One region of the Embleya sp. AB8 genome, then DNA from elsewhere that is predicted to be linked to it. Evidence: riboswitches for the same ligand, from Rfam matches in the RefSeq annotation. Region 1 holds a riboswitch; the other holds the start of a gene.

Region 1 (8,071 bases):
CACCCCCGGCGGCGGGCTGACCATGGTGCTGAGCCTGCCGGTGTCGCCCGGTGCCGAGCCGAGCGAAAGCACCGGCGGCTGAGCTTGGCCGGACAGGACCTAGTCGCGCCCGGCGACGGCGGGTCGGGTGTACACCCGGTGTGTGTACCCGAACGCCCAGACCAGCATGGGGATCACCAGGGCGATCAGCCACGCGCCCTCGGTGAACTTGGCGGCGGTGACCACGATCGCGGCGATCCCGGTGAGGCTCGCGCCGAACGCGTTCAGCGCCAGCTTGCCGCGCCAGCCGGCCGGTCGCAACAACCACCAGTGCCGGACCATGCCGACCTGGGAGAGGGTGAAGCCGACGAACACGCCGATCGCGAACAGCGGGACCAGGACGTTCATATCGCCACCGGAGGCGATCAGCAGCACCGCCGAGGTCACCGCGAGCAGCGCGACGCCGGCCCCGTAGACGTGCCGCCGGTTGTGCACGCCGAACACGTGCGGCAGGAAGTCGTCCTTGGCCAACAGGTCGGCCAGCACCGGCAGTCCGCCGAACGAGGTGTTCGCGGCCAGCGCGAGCAGCAGCACGGTGGCGAACTGGACCACGTAGAAGGCGACGCCGTGCCCGAGCGAGGCATTGGTGACCTGGGCCAACACGGTGACGCCGTCGGCGGGCTCGACCGAATACTTCTGGATCAGCCCGGCGATGCCGATCAACATCACGCCGAGCAGCACGCCGAGCGCGATCTCCGCCCGCTGCGCCCGACGGGCGCGCGGGGCCTTGAACGACGGTACGGCGTTGGCGATCGCCTCCACGCCGGTCAGCGCCGCGCAACCGTTGGCGAACGCCTTGAGCAGCAGCAGGACGCCCACCGCGTGTACCGCGCCACTGTCCACGGGCGGCGCGAGCGGCCCGGCGGCCGGACCGCCGCGCAGCAGGCCGACCACCACGACGGAGAGGATGGCGAGCACGTAGACGACGGTCGGTACGACGAACACCTTCGCGCTGTAGGCGATCCCGCCCAGATTGACCGCGGTGATCAGCGCGAGCACGCCCAGACACAGCCAGATCGTGTACGGATGCAGCTCCGGCACCGCCGAGGTCAGCGCGGCCACCCCGGCCGCGACCGAGACCGCGACGTTGAGCACGTAGTCGACCACCAGCGAGGCGGCGGCGATCAGCGACGCGCGACGGCCCAGATGCCGCTTCGAGACGCCGTACGCCCCGCCGCCCTCGGGGAACGCGGCGATCACATGTCGGTAGGACAGCGTCAGTACCAGCAGGAGACCCGCGATGACCAGCGTGACCGGCAGCGTGAAACCGAGCCCGGCGCCACCCGCCAGGGCCAGGACCAGGACGATCGCCTCGGGGCCGTACGCCACCGACGCCATCGCGTCGAGTGAGAGCGCGGCCAGGCCCCCGACGACCGTGAGCCGATGCCGGTCGCCGTCCTCGGGCTCGACACCGACCTCGCGGGCGCGGCGGGACATCATGGGCACATTCACGGGTTCCTCCGGCTGGCTGGGTCGAACGAACATCAGCGTCCGCCCGTGCCGACCCTCGGAAGGTGCCCCTGACATGATCTTGGCGCCGCCCGCCCCGACCCCTACGCGTTCCTGTCACCCTCCGGCGCCGGGAGGCCCGAGGTGACCGACTCGGCCGCCGTCAACACGGCCTCCAAGACCCGGGAGACCACCGCGAGTTCCTGCCCGAGCCGCTCCTCGGCCGACTCGTGGAACAGCCGGGTGGCCTGCCAGCGCATCATCGACAGGGCCTGCCGGCCGGCCTCGACCGCCGTGCGCAATTCGTCCAGCCGTTCCCCGGGGACGGGCCCGGAGGGCACCATGAAACTCACCTTCGCCCACGTCGCTCACCCGCCGGCACCGGACCGTTCCGGCGCACCACCGAGCATGACCCGCGAGCCCCGAGCCCGCGCAGCGCCGCCGCGCGATTCTTACGCCGCGCATACGCGAACCCACCCACCGGCAACACATCCTTGACACCGATCGGCCCGCCCGCAGGTTTATCCGACGGCAACCAACCCCTCGGACCACGTCGACCACGCAGCGGTGCTCAGGCGCCCTTGCGGCCGGGGAGGCGGTCGGCGAAGGTGCCGCTGCGGGCCTCCAGTTCGCGCTGGTGGGCGACCACCTGGTCGACCAATATCGCGATGTGCGGATCGTCGAGCACATAGACCCGGCGCCGCCCCTCGCGGCGCGCGCTGACCATGCCCGCCTTCTTCAGCTTGGCCAGGTGCTGGCTGACGGTGGCCACCGTGCCGCCGACCTTGTCCGCGATGGTGCCGACATCGCTCTCGCCCTGGGAGAGCAACCACATGATCTGGAGCCGGTTGGTCGCCGCGAGCATGCCGAACGTCGCGGCGGCCTGCTGGAGGGTACGGGCGTCGAGAGGGCGCGAAGCTTCGTCGGGGGGAGTGTCGATCACGATCGGGGAGTCTCCGGGAGGGCTCGGGCGAGACGGGGGAGCCCACGTTACTTGCGCCGGCGCTTGACCATCAAGGTCGGTGGGGTGTTCACTGACCGCTGTAGCACCTCGTTCGGTGAGGCTTCTACGCGGACACAGGCCACTGACCTCCCCCGTCGAGAGACGCTCCAGGTCAGGACAGGTCTCCCCGGCCTAAGGGGTGACTCCAAGTGGCTTCCCGACCCGAAGGGCGGATACGCCGCGCAGTGCCAAAGCTCTGACGAGGAGGTGTACGCCTTCGCCTGCCCAATTCCGGGCCGGGCGAGCGGCATGCCTCGCGCTGCGCGTCGTCGGTCCGGCAGCGAGGAGGTGAGAGCAGTGAGTCCAAGCGGTAGTACCAACCCCCCGCAACCCTGCTCCCCGTGCCGGGCACCTCGCCTCGCGCGGTAGCTCGCGGGCACGGCGGCAGCGTGTGGGTCCGACTCCCCTGATCTCCCCGCCCCTTCCGTCCCTTTCCTGTCCTGCCCTTTCCCCTCCCTTTTCCTTCCCCGCCCCGGTACCGACCGGCGAACGCGGGGCGGCTTCCGTGGCGCCCGACCCAGGGTCCGCCATGGTCGGAGCCGCCCCGGGCCCGCCGGTCGCACTGCCGCGCGGCCTGCCGCGAGACGAGACCACAGACCATGACCAAGATCCTGGAAGAACTGGAGCGTGGCCGTTCGGGGCCGCGGCGTCCGGTGCGCAAGACCCGTCGGGCCGACACCCTGGGCCCGGTGACCGCCCGGATCGGCGCCGAACTGGCCGAGGTGGCCGCCGCCCCGCCCGAGCAGATCCTGCGCACCCTCGGATCCACCACCCACGGCCTGACCGAACGCGACGCGGTCGAGCGGCTGGAGCGGCACGGGGAGAACGTGGTCGGCCACGACCGTCCGCCGCACTGGACCGTACAACTGGCCTCGACGTTCAAGAACCCGTTCATCGTCGTACTGATCTGCCTGGACCTGGTCTTCTTCCTGACCGACGACGTCAAGGGCATGATCACGCTGACCACGATGGTCCTGGTCAGCGTATTCCTGCGGTTCTGGCAGGAGTTCCGCTCCACGAAGGCCGCCGAGGCGCTCAAGGCGATGGTGACCACCACCGCCACCGTGCTCCGCCGCGCCGACGAGGACGCCGAGCCGCTGGAGCGAGAGGTACCCATCGAGCACCTCGCGCCGGGCGACGTGGTTCGCCTGGCCGCGGGCGACATGATCCCGGCCGACTGCCGACTGCTCGCCTCCACGGACCTGTTCGTCTCCCAGGCCGTGTTGTCCGGCGAGTCGCTGCCGGTGGAGAAGTACGACACGCTCGGCGCGGTCGCGGCCAAGACCGCGAACGGGCAGGCGGCCGACGGGGGCGACCCGTTGGAGTCGAGCGCGCTGTGCCTGATGGGCACCTCGGTGGTGTCCGGCTCGGCCACCGCCGTGGTCACCGCGACCGGATCGCGCACCTACTTCGGGTCGATGGCCAGGAGCCTGGCCGGTACCCGGCCGGAGACCGGCTTCGATCGGGGCGTGCGCTCGGTCAGCTGGGTGCTGATCCGCTTCATGCTGGTGATGACCCCCATCGTGCTGGTGATCAACGGGGTGACCAAGGGCGACTGGCCCGAGGCGTGCCTGTTCGCGATATCCGTGGCGGTGGGCCTGACCCCGGAGATGTTGCCGGTGATCGTCACCGCCAACCTCGCGCGCGGCGCGGTGGCGATGTCCAAGCGCAAGGTGATCGTCAAGCGGCTCAACGCGATCCAGAACCTCGGCGCGATGGACGTGCTGTGCACGGACAAGACCGGCACCCTCACCGAGGACCGGATCGTCCTCGAACGCCACCTGGACGTGCACGGCCGCCCGGACGACGAGGTACTGGAATACGCCTACCTCAACAGCTTCTTCCAGACCGGCCTGAAGAACCTGCTCGACCGGGCGATCATCGACCACGTCGAGGAGGGCGACCGGCTGCTCGCCGAGGCCCGCTTCACCAAGATCGACGAGATGCCGTTCGACTTCACCCGGCGGCGGATGTCGGTGGTCCTGGAGCGCGAGGCGGACACCCACCTGATCATCACCAAGGGCGCCGTGGACGAGGTCCTGGCGAGCTGCACCAGGATGCGCGAGGGCGGCCGGGACATCGCGCTGACCGACGCGGCGCGCGCCGAGGTGCACCGGATCGCCGAGACGCAGAACGGCGAGGGTCTGCGCGTACTCGCCGTGGCCACCCGCGCGGTGCCGGCGACCCGCACCGACTACGGCGTCGCCGACGAGTCGGACCTGACCCTGATCGGCTTCGTGGCCTTCCTCGACCCGCCCAAGGCCACCGCCGCCGAGGCGATCTCGGCGCTGCGCGAGAACGGCGTCACGGTCAAGGTGATCACCGGGGACAGCGAACTCGTCGCCCGCAAGGTGGCCGCCGAGGTCGGCCTGGCCGTCGGCGCGATCCCGCTGGGCCGCGACCTGGACGCCCTCGACGACGACGAACTGCGCGAACTCGCCGAGCACACCGCGGTGTTCGCCAAGGTCAACCCGGTCCAAAAGGCCCGGGTGATCCGCGCCCTGCAGGCCGGCGAGCACACCGTCGGCTACCTCGGCGACGGCATCAACGACGCCGCCGCGCTGCGCGACGCCGACGTGGGCATCTCGGTGGACACCGCGGTGGACATCGCCAAGGAATCCGCCGACATCATCCTCCTGGAAAAGGACCTCACCGTCCTGGAACAGGGTGTCCTGGAGGGCCGGCGCACCTTCGGCAACATCATGAAGTACATCAAGATGACCGCCAGTTCCAACTTCGGCAACGTCTTCTCGGTACTGGTCGCCTCCGCGTTTCTGCCCTTCCTGCCGATGCTCGCGGTCCATCTGCTCGTGCAGAACCTGTGCTACGACATCTCCCAACTGTCCATCCCGTGGGACAAGATGGACAAGGAATACCTGCGCAAGCCGCGCAAGTGGGCGGCCGGCGACCTCTCCCGCTTCATGCTGCGAATCGGCCCGATCAGCTCGATCTTCGACATCACCACCTACTGCGTCATGTGGTGGGTCTTCTCCGCGAACACCGAGGCGCAACAGACGTTGTTCCAGTCCGGCTGGTTCATCGAGGGCCTGCTGTCGCAAACCCTGGTCGTGCACATGATCCGCACCCGCAAGGTCCCCTTCCTCCAGTCCCGCGCGTCCGCCCCCGTGCTCGTGCTCACCGGCGTGATCATGGCGATCGGCATCTACCTGCCGTTCTCGCCGCTGGCCGACACGCTGCAGATGCAATCGCTGCCCTGGACCTACTTCCCGATCCTGGTCGCGACACTGCTCGGATACTGCGCACTCACGCAGTACGTCAAGACCCGCTACATCAAGCGCTACGGCACCTGGCTGTAGCACAGGACGTCGTAGTCCGAACCCCGAAGGGAGACCCCGATGCACACGGTCACCATCACCGAGTTCCTCGTCCGGCTCGCGGTCGGCGTCTCCTGTGGCGCCCTGATCGGCGTCGAACGCCAATGGCGCGCCCGGATGGCCGGGCTGCGCACCAACGCCCTGGTGGCGACCGGGGCCACGCTGTTCGTCCTGTACAGCGAGGCCATCCCCAACACCGGCAACAACACGCAAGTGGCCGCCTACGTGGTCTCCGGCATCGGCTTCCTCGGCGGTGGCGTCATCCTGCGCGACGGCGCGGGCGTACGCGGCCTGAACACCGCCGCCACCCTGTGGTGCTCCGCCGCCGTCGGCGTCCTGGCCGCCTCCGGCCGCATCGCCCTCGCCTTCATCGGCACCGCGGCCGTCCTGGCCGTACACCTCATGTTGCGCCCGGTCGGCCGGCTGATCGACCACGCCCCGCAGGGGGAGGGGGACGCGGTCACCCACGCCACCGTGCACGTGGTGTGCGACCGGGCCGCGGAAACCGGCACCCGGGCGCTGCTGGTCCAGGCGCTGGCCCCGAACGACACGCTGATCCTGGGCCTGAGCGTGCACCGCCCCGACGAGGACACGGCCCGCCTGGAGGCGTCGCTCGCGGTGACCGGCCCGGCCGGACAGGTGCTCGAACAGCTGGTGGCCCGGTTGTCCCCGACCCCGGGCGTCCGCGACCTGCACTGGCACCTGACCGAGGGCGGACCCGAGGAGAACGAACGACGCGCGTCCTCCTGAGATCGACGGGATCGCGGAGCCGGATTCACCCGAGTGGCCGATGGTCGGCGAGCCGGAGACGATGAAGAGACCGCGTGCGGCGTCCGCGGCACGCGGCCGGGCACTGTGGGAGGCACACCACCATGACCATGGCCAAGGACATCATGCACGAGGGCGCGCAGTGGATTCCGCAGACGGAAACCCTGGACCGGGCCGCCCAGTTGATGCGCAGGCTCGATGTGGGTTCGCTGCCGGTCAGCGACGCCGACGAGCGACTGTGCGGGATCGTCACCGACCGGGACATCGTGATCAAGTGCGTCGCGATGGGCCGTGATCCGGCGAAGGTCACGGCCGGCGAACTGTGTGAGGGTACGCCGCGCTGGATCGACGCGGAGGCCGACATCGGCGAGGTGCTGCGTGAGATGGAGGAACACCAGATCCGCCGACTGCCGGTGATCGAAGACAAGCGACTGGTCGGCATGATCAGCGAGGCGGACGTGGCCAGGCACCTGTCCGAGGAGCAGATCGCGGAGTTCGCGGAGAAGGTGTACGCGTCGCGGTAGGCGATGTCGCGACAGGCGAAATCGCTCAGCGCACCGGGACGACGGCCACCGGGCAGTGCGCGTGGTGCAGGACCGCGTATGTGGTCGGGCCGAGGCGCATCGGCAGGGGGCCGTGGCCGCGGTGCGCGGCGACCACCACGAGCGCGTTGCCGTCGGACGCGGTGACCAGGTCGCGTCCGGCGGTGCCGTTCATCACCACGGTATCCACCGGGAGTTCGGGATCCAGGGTGCGGATCGGGCCGACCACCCGATCGACCATCCTGGTGCGCTCGGCGGTGACCGCGTCGACGTCGAGCATCGTCGGCAGGACCAGCGTCGGCGCGAGTCCGGTCACCGGAAGTACCCACGAATGCACGGCGCGCAGCCCACCGCCGAGCCGGCGGGCCTGGGCCGCGGCGAACCGCGCCGCCGGATCGTCGTCGGGCCCACCGATCCCGACCACCACGCCGGTGGCGTCTTCGGCCGCGGCGTTGTGCACGACGACGACCGGACACGAGGTGTGCGCACACACCCGCAACGAGACCGACCCGAGCACCAGTCCGGTGAACCCGCCGTGCCCACGACTGCCGATGACCACGGTGTCACCGCGAGCACTCGCCTCCAGCAACGACTCGGCCGCGTCCCCCTCGCGCACCGACTCCTCGACGACGAGCCCGGTGAACCGCGCCCGCAACCGGCCGGCGGCCTCCTCGACGAGCGTGTGGGCTCGTTGTCGCAGCTCCATGCGATGGGCGAAACGCCCGGCCGGGACGACGGTGACCAGGTACAACGGCACACGTCGGGCCACGGCGTCACGCGCCCCCCAGTCCAACGCGCTCTCGGCCGAGGCGGAACCGTCGTAACCGACCAGAACCCCGAGACCGACTGTGGACGACATGGAACTCACCTCGTCGGGATGCCCACCAGGGTCATACCCGCTGCGGTTGCGTCGCACTTGGCTCGGGAGGGTTTTG
Region 2 (8,071 bases), on a different contig from region 1:
GCGTAGTGGGTGTGCGCCCGGTCCGTCAGTTCGCCGATGGAGAGTTCGCGGTGTTGCAGGGCCAGCAGCAGGCGCAGCCGGATCGGGCCGGCGACGGCTCGCAACACGACCACGGCGGTGGCCAGTTCGGCGTCCGGTAGGGGTCGGTCGAGGAGTTCAGGCTCGCGTCCGGCGGGCATGGGTGGGCCTCCTCGCCTGCTCGGCGTGCCGTCCGTACGGGTGGGGCGCGGGATGTACGTGCCAGCGCACGTCGCGCACGCCCGGTTCGCGGGACAGTTGGTCGACCAGGCGGTCCAGGTCGTCGACCGCGAGGGTGAGCCGCAGATGCGCGGTGGCCTGATCGCGGCCGGAGGCGGGGCGTACGTCGGCCTCCGCGCCTGGGACGGTGGCGACTTCGGACGTGGGACCGGACGCCGGCGCCGATCCGGAAGCGGAAGCGGAAGCGGGGTCGAAAGCCGGTGCCGATGCGGAGGACGGTCGGGACGGCGGCGCCGATCCGGCAGCGGAGCCGACGGCTGGTGCCGACGCCGAGGACGGTCGCGACCCCGGTACCGGCGCCGAGGACGGTCGCGACCCCGGTACCGGCGCCGATACGGAACCGGAAGGGGACCCCGCTGCCGGCGCCGACGACGCGCCGGATGCCGGTGCCGTTGCCGTTGCCGATGCGGACGTGGAACCGGACGCCGACGCCGACCCGGATCCGGCCCCGGCCCCCGCCACCCCCACCCGCTCCGCCTGCCACGTGGCCTCCAGGCGGCGTCGCCCGGTGGCGTCGGTGACGGTGTGCCAGTGGGCGTGCGGCCGGTCGGCGTGGGCGCGTGCCGACGGGGTGTGTGCCGAGGTCGCTCCCGGCAGGGCGCGCAGGACGGGGCTGTCCAGGGGGCTGTCGGCGAGCCGGCGCAGGATGTGGGCGAGCCGGCGACGCATCGCGCCGCGCTCTCGGGTGGTGGGGTAGGGGTGGCGGGCGGTCAGGACGGACATGGAACTCACCTCCGTGCGGCGCGCGTCGCGCCGGCGGGAACGGTCGGGTCGGATGCGGTGTGCAGGGCGTCGCCGGTCGTGCGGGTGCGGCGCCGGCGGTCGGTCGGATCGTCCGGCCGGGTCGGCGAGCGCGACCCCGTCGGGGCCAGGGCGCGCACGGCCGGTGCGGTGAGCTTGGCCAGGTGCTGCGGTACGAACATGGCGGCCTCCGGGCGGGTGAGGGCGGGGCGACGGGCAACCGCCGCCCCACTCCGGTCAGTTGCCGCGGGCGAGCTGGACGAGCTTGATGATCACCAGGATCATCGCGACCAGCAGGTAGGCGCGCAGCGCGCCCATGCCGATCTTGCGGGTGGTGGACATCACCGGTCGGGTGAGTGTGTCCAGCGGCGGCATCCGCCAGTTCTCGCGCCCGGTGCGGTCGATCGGGTCCTCCTTGGTCCCGGTCCGCCGCCGGGTGAAGGCGTACCCGGCGGCCAGGACCCCCGCGATCCCGCAGCCGGCCATGATGTCGAGGATCGCGGCGGAGGTGATGTCGGGGAACAACACCGAAGCGGTCAGGATCACCGACAGGGTCACCAGCACACCCACGACCACGGTGGTGAAGGCGTTGGTCTTGGGCCCGTTGACCCAAGGGCCCAGTACCTGCTTGTCGTTGCACAGCAGCAGCAGGAAGACCGAGGCCGAGGGCAGCAGCACGCCGGCGAGGGTCTGCACGCCCTGGGTGAGCAGGCCCAGCGGCGAGCCGGGGATCAGCACGACCGTGGCCGCCACCGCGACCAGCCCGGCGTAGACGGCGTAGAAACCCTTGGCGCCCTTGACGCCGCGGTGCAGCGAGTGCTTCATGCCCATCACGTCGCCGATGGCGTACGCGGTGGACAGGGACACCGCGAATGCGCCGATGATCGAGGCGTCGAGCAGGGCGATGGCGAACAGTACGCCGGCCAGCTTGCCGGCCTTGGCCTCCAGGGCGTGGGCGATGCCCGCGCTGTCGTCGAAGTTGCCGACGCCGTCGGTACCGGCGAAGGCCGCTGCGGTCAGGCCCATCATCGCGGCGGCGCCGATGATCACGATGGCGACGCCGATGATCAGGTCGGCCTTCTCGTACTTCATGAAGCGCGGGGTGATGCGCTTGTCGATGACGTACGACTGCTGGAAGAACAGCTGCCAGGGGGCGACCGTGGTGCCGACGATCGCGATGATCAGCAACATCACGGTGGCCAGTTCGCCCGAGCCGCCCGGGATGCTGGGTACCACGAAGTCGTGGGCCATCTGCGAACTCTTCGGGTGGGAAAGGAAGTAGATCGGTATCAGCAGCAGCGAGGCCGCACACAGCACGATCGCGATCCGCTCGAAGCGCCGGAAGGAGCCGGTGAACGCCGAGGCGATGATGATCGCGGCGGCCACGATCACCGAGGCCACCTTGGGCAGTCCCAGGTATCCGGTGGCCAGCGTGATGCCGATGAACTCGGTGACCAGGGTCAGCGCGTTGAGCAGGAACAGGTCGATGACCGAGAACGCGCCCCAGAACTTGCCGAATCGCTCCAGGATGAGCCGGGCGTGGCCGACTCCGGTCACGGCGCCGAGCCGCAGCACCATTTCCTGGTTCACATACAGGACCGGGATCAGCAGAAGCAGCGTCCACAGCAGGCTGGTCCCGTAGTTCTGACCGGCCTCTCCGTAGGTCGCGAACGCGCCGGCGTCGTTGTCGCCGACCATCACGATCAGCCCTGGGCCGACGATCGCGAGCAGTGTCTTGAGTCGGGCCGAGAGTCCCCGGCGAGGTTCGGTGTCATCCTGCTTGATGGTGCCGAGCGCGCCGCGGATGTCGCCCACGTGGGCGTCGTCGAGTACCGCGGTGCGTGGCGTGGGTACGGCCGGCTGGTCGGTGATCACATCTGTCATGACAAAAGCCCCCAGAATCCCTGGGTAGGGAAAGTGTCGATGGCGCGCGGCAGCCATCCCCCCGGCGAGCGCGCAGACCGACCGACCCGGCACGCCGAAGGCGCACGGGTGGGTGCCTGGGGGAGAGCGAAGGGATGCGCCGATGCGCGGAAAAGAGGTGGTTATCGTGTACCGGAGGTCGACGAGGACATACCGGTATGGGGCCTACTGTGGCCCGGACTACTGCAACTGCGATCCATGTCTCTCGCCTCCTCCCGACCGGGGCGCACACGGGCGCCGCATCGACTCGGCAAGGAGTAAACCCACCTCTACGGCAGGTCACCCCAACTCGTCAGAGCTTTGGCACTGCACGGCGTAATCCCGCCGAGGCGGGAAGCCACTTGGGGTCACCCCTTAGGTCGGGGAGACCTGTCCTGACCCTGGGCGTCTCTCGACGTCGTGGGGTCAGTGGCCTGTGTCCGTGCAGACGCCTCACCGAACGAGGTGCCTTTCCTGCGTTTCCAACCGAGAGGAGCATAGCTCAAAGCTTGCGCCGCGGCGCAAGTGTTTGGCGAAGGCTTGACCACCGCTCCGGCGACTCGGCATCGAGAAGGCGCGAAACCGCGCCCGGCCCGCATCGGTGATTGCCGGGTTCCGGCAATCACCGTGCGTTTGATTGTGGTGTTAAGTATCTGTCAAAAACAGGTTGCCGGCGTGTAGGTTCCTCTTCGGTGTGCCGGGAAGTCTGGTCGGCGGTCAAGAGAACTCTCTTCGTCGATCGGTGCTTGTCGTGGTGCGTGTCGTCGGGTTCGACGTTGGTGCTGTCGGGGTGTGGCGGTGAACGTGGTCCGCGAGGAAATACCCGCCCGGTCGCGCGAATTGCCCGGCGTCGAGAGCGACCGCCTTGGTGCGGGACGCAACCCCGGGTGTCGTCTGCCCGCTGTTCCCGTCCCCCTCCGGCGCACCCGATTCGGGCCGCCGGGTACCGGAGGCGAAGCGGACACCGCACCCGCGTGCACCGACCGGTGGAGCATCCGACAGCGAGGGAGTACGTGATGTACGCACGTGATCTGGTGACCGCCTATCCGGTGGTCACCCTGGACGACGACGCCCTGGACGTCGCCCGACTGCTCGTCCGGCAGTGCCTGCCGGGCGTGCTGGTGGTGGACGACGTCGGCGAGCCATACGCGGTGTTGCCCGCGTCGAGCCTGATCGGCCGACTGGTCCCGGGCTGCGTGCTCGACGACCCGACACTGGCCGCGATACTCGACGAGCCGTGCGCGGGTCTCCTGGGCTCCGCGCTCGCGGGTCACACGGTGCGCGAATGTATGCCGCCCGCGAAACGGGTGCCGTCCGTCGCCGACGCGGATGCCACCGCGCTCGAGGTCGCCGCGCTCCTTGCGCGCGACCGCAGCCCGCTCGTGGCGGTCGTCGAGTATTCCGGGGACCGCGCCACCACCGGCGCCTGGCGACCCCACCTGCTCGGCGTGATCACCCCGTCCCGACTGCTCGAACAACTCCTCGGAGCGGCCTGAGGGTTCACCGCACCCGAAGGACCGATACCGCTACCGACCGTCGCCTTCCCCCGACGATTCACCTCCCCGGGCGCGCCGCCGCGCGCCCGTCGGAACAGCTCCTCGACCACCAGCACACCACCCGGGAGGGTGACCATGGGCCGCGCCGCGATACCCGACGACTTCCTCGACACCTACACCGGCATGCTCGCCGAGGTCTCCACCACCGGCCGCCTGCTGCGCCGAAGCGAACTCGACGCGCTGCGCGAACAGGGCGAACACGCCGCCGAAGCGGGCCACGCCTGGCGCGAGCTGATCACCCTCTACCTCGACCGGACCCGCCGACGCTGGACCACCCTCCCCGGCATCGCCCACGCGCCCAACAGCACCGAGGCCGCCAGGACCGGCGAAAGCGTGCTGCGCGCCGTCGAGACCGCCGTCGACGCCCTGGCCGCCGGACACGAACGCGCGCAACACCTGGCGATCCGTCAGGAGGAGGCGGCGCGCCGCGAATTCGTCGACGACCTGCTGTACGGGCGGAGCGACCTGGGCCGCCTGGCCGAGCGCGCCGAACGTTTCGGGCTGCGCCTGGCGCATGCGCACGCGGTCGCCGTCGCGGAGGGGAACGAGACGTACACGGACATCCACCCGCTCGTCCGCCGCGTCGAACGCGAACTCGTCGGCCGCTTTGGCGAACGCGACGTCCTGCTCACCACCAAGGACGGCCGCCTGGTGTGCGTGGCCGCCAGTACCGAAGGTGTCGCCCTCGACGCCTTCGCCAAGTACGTAACCCACCCCGGCACCGGCCACATCGGCGCGCGGCGGGTCGCGTTCGGCCGGGCGCACAGCGGCGCGGGCGGCGTGGTCCGCTCCTACGAGGAGGCCCTGTCCGCGCTCGACCTGGCCACCCGCCTCGACCTGCCCGGGCCCGTCCTGCACGCCGCCGACCTGCTGGTCTTCCCGGTCCTGATGCGCGACCGCGCCGCGATGGCCGACCTCGTCCGCGCCGTCCTGGGCCCGCTCACCGCCGCCCGCGGCGGCGCCGGGCCGCTGCTGGAAACCCTCACCGTGCTGGCCGAGGCCGGCTACATCGGCGCCGAGACCGCCCGCCGGCTGACCATCAGCCCGCGCACGTTGTCCTACCGGCTCGAACGCATCAGGATCCTCACCGGCTACGACCCCAACGACGCCATGCAACGCTTCACGCTGGAAACCGCGGCCATGGGCGCCCGACTCCTCGGCTGGCCGGCGGCGGACCTGTAGGCCGAGGCGCCCGCGCTTCGGCGGGCCGCCGATCGGCGCAGGTCACGCCCGGTCCCCGGGCACGGTGCCCCGACCGGGATCGCCGGGGGCGCGCTCGTCGGGGGGATCCGTCCCGGCACGATCCAGGAGTTCGCGCAGGTGCCGCTCGTCGTCTTGGTCCAGGCGCGAGACGAAGCGGGCCAGGACCGAGCGTCGATCGGGCTCGCGGTCCAGGACGGCGCGCATACGATCGGCGGCCATCGTGGCCAGATCCGTCACCGGCGCGTAGGCGAACGCCCGTCCCGCCGGGGTGCGGACCACCACACCCTTGTCCAGCAACCGGGTCAGGATCGTCACCACGGTCGTGCGCGCGAGCGGGCCGCCCGGCCCGGTGTCCAGCGCGGCGCGGACCTCGCCGGGTGTCAACGGCCGCTCGGCCGCGCCGAGGATGCCGAGCACCGAACCCTCCAGCTCACCCGCCGCCCGGCGGCCACTACCGCTGGTCACGACAACACCCTCTCGCGTCGTCTACAGTTCATCGTGCGTCTACAGCCTGTAGACGCAGGTCGAGTCTACGCGACCCGCCCTCGGCAAACCCGGCAACTCGGCGACGGCCGTCGACCCGAACACGCGACCGCCGCCCGATCGGTTCCCCGCACCCCGGGCGAGCCCGCCTCCCGTACGCCGTGCCTCGTACGAACACGTCGCGCGTCGTATGTCGAAGACCGAACGCACCCCGAAGAGGCCCCTATCCCGTGACCGCACCCCTGTACGCCCAAGCCTTGGACGGCGCCCGGATCGACGGCGGCCTGTACACCACCGTCACCGATTTCGCCCGTGACACCCACTGGCTCAACTCACCCGTGCTCGCCTGGACCAGCTACGGCGCGGCCCTGTTCATCCTGCTCCTGCTCGTCGGCTGGTGGCAGGCCCGCCGCGCGGACGCCGCCACGATGGCCTCGGCCGTGGGTGCCATCGCCGGCGCCGGCATCGCCTACCTGGCCAACTCCGGCATCAAGGACGCCTTCCACGAACCACGCCCCTGCCGGGCCCTCCCGCGTGCCTTCCTGGTCGAGTCGTGCCCGGCGGCGAACGACTACGCCTTCCCCAGCAACCACACCTCGGTCGCCTTCGCGGCGGCCGTCGGCCTACTCCTGGTCAACCGCCGACTCGGCCTGTTCGCCCTGGTCGCCGCCGTGCTGATGGGCGCCTCCCGCGTCTACGTCGGCGCCCACTACCCGCACGATGTCGCCGTCGGCGCCGTGGTCGGCACCATCGTCGCCATCCTGACCGTCCTGGCCACCCGCAGATTCGCCACCTCGACCGTGGCGCGCCTGCGCACCGGGCCGCTGCGCCCGGTACTGGCCCGCGCATAGCCCACCGAAGGCCGCCGCCGGCGCGCCGCCCCCGCAGATCCGCCGGTTGCCACCGGACGGCTCCCGCGGTCGGCCGTGCCGGCGGCGGCCTTTCCCTTGGCGCGGGACGAAGGCCCGCTCCCGGCCGGGCAGTTCGACCGGCACGACGGCCGGGTGAGCGGATCAGGACGGGGCCGGGTTCGTGAGCGCATCGGCGTGCGTGGACAAGCGGATGCCCCGTCCGGGGCCGGACGCGTCGGGACCCGAGTGGGACCGGGAGCCCAGGTGTTCGGGACTCGGGGCCGCTTAGCGTGGCGGGAGTCCGGACGGGGCGGGGACGTCGGTGATTCGGTCGGCGCCACGCGGTCCGGACGTCCGTTGCAGGCAAGGGATGGAGAAGATCATGACGTACGACGACAGTTACGAGCCCCCGGCGCTGGTCGAGGTCGGCGACTTCACCGAGCTGACCCTCGGCCTCTGGTGGGGCTGCCCGCAGGACATCTTCGGCGGTCCCACGCCGCTCGCCTGCTGACCCTCGCCCTCGATGGATCGGCGGGAAACAGGTGCGGGGGCGTCCAGGGGCGCCCCCGCATCACCGGACCTGGGAGAGGGTCATGGGATTTCTGATTCTTCCGGACACCTCGGTGTCCGACTCGATCGCCGTCGCCGGCGCCGGGGAAGTGCCGTTGCGGTGCATCGCGCACGGGTCGGGGCGGCCGTGGTTGGTGGGGGACTGGTCGGACGACGAGATCGCCGTGGTCGTGGCGGGGGCGCGGCGGTTGGTGTTGTTCGGGCGTACTCGGTTCGATCCCGGCACCGTTGCCCGGGCGCTGGGGCGGGCGCGGTCGGTGCGGGATCTGGACACGTTGGCTCGGAGCCTGCCGGGCAGCGTGCATCTGCTGGCCTCGATCGACGGGCGGGTGCGGGCCCAGGGGGCGGTGGCCGGCACCCGGCAGATCTTTTACGCTCGCGTCGCCGGGGTGACCGTGGCGGCCGATACGCCGGGGCGCCCGGCCGGGTTGGTCGGCGCGGGGCTGGACGAAGCGGCCCTGGCGCTGCGGTTGTTGGTGCCGGGCGCGCCCTGGCCGCTATGTACGC

What was found. Region 1 has a riboswitch for magnesium ahead of mgtA (magnesium-translocating P-type ATPase). Riboswitches for the same ligand answer to the same signal wherever they lie in the genome.
Region 2: it holds a riboswitch for magnesium, as region 1 does, so the genes downstream of both, ABIA38_RS13640 (NRAMP family divalent metal transporter) here and mgtA (magnesium-translocating P-type ATPase) in region 1, are expected to answer to the same signal.

The regions. Positions count from the first base shown of each region.
Region 1 is NZ_JBMHHY010000007.1:279,137-287,207, reverse strand. It holds gene ABIA38_RS12805 (ATP-binding protein) at 1-82, shown strand, start outside; partial or broken gene ABIA38_RS12800 (APC family permease) at 124-1,479, opposite strand; gene ABIA38_RS12795 (hypothetical protein) at 1,593-1,832, opposite strand; gene ABIA38_RS12790 (ArsR/SmtB family transcription factor) at 2,060-2,431, opposite strand; M-box (ykoK) riboswitch at 2,532-2,705, shown strand; gene mgtA (magnesium-translocating P-type ATPase) at 3,091-5,808, shown strand; gene ABIA38_RS12780 (MgtC/SapB family protein) at 5,848-6,576, shown strand; gene ABIA38_RS12775 (CBS domain-containing protein) at 6,699-7,118, shown strand; gene ABIA38_RS12770 (universal stress protein) at 7,144-7,995, opposite strand.
Region 2 is NZ_JBMHHY010000008.1:140,136-148,206, forward strand. It holds gene ABIA38_RS13625 (ArsR/SmtB family transcription factor) at 1-179, opposite strand, end outside; gene ABIA38_RS13630 (hypothetical protein) at 157-981, opposite strand; gene ABIA38_RS13635 (hypothetical protein) at 987-1,181, opposite strand; gene ABIA38_RS13640 (NRAMP family divalent metal transporter) at 1,237-2,883, opposite strand; M-box (ykoK) riboswitch at 3,199-3,373, opposite strand; gene ABIA38_RS13645 (CBS domain-containing protein) at 3,918-4,397, shown strand; gene ABIA38_RS13650 (PucR family transcriptional regulator) at 4,533-5,639, shown strand; gene ABIA38_RS13655 (BlaI/MecI/CopY family transcriptional regulator) at 5,682-6,125, opposite strand; gene ABIA38_RS13660 (phosphatase PAP2 family protein) at 6,374-6,994, shown strand; gene ABIA38_RS13665 (lasso RiPP family leader peptide-containing protein) at 7,377-7,505, shown strand; gene ABIA38_RS13670 (asparagine synthase-related protein) at 7,588-8,071, shown strand, end outside.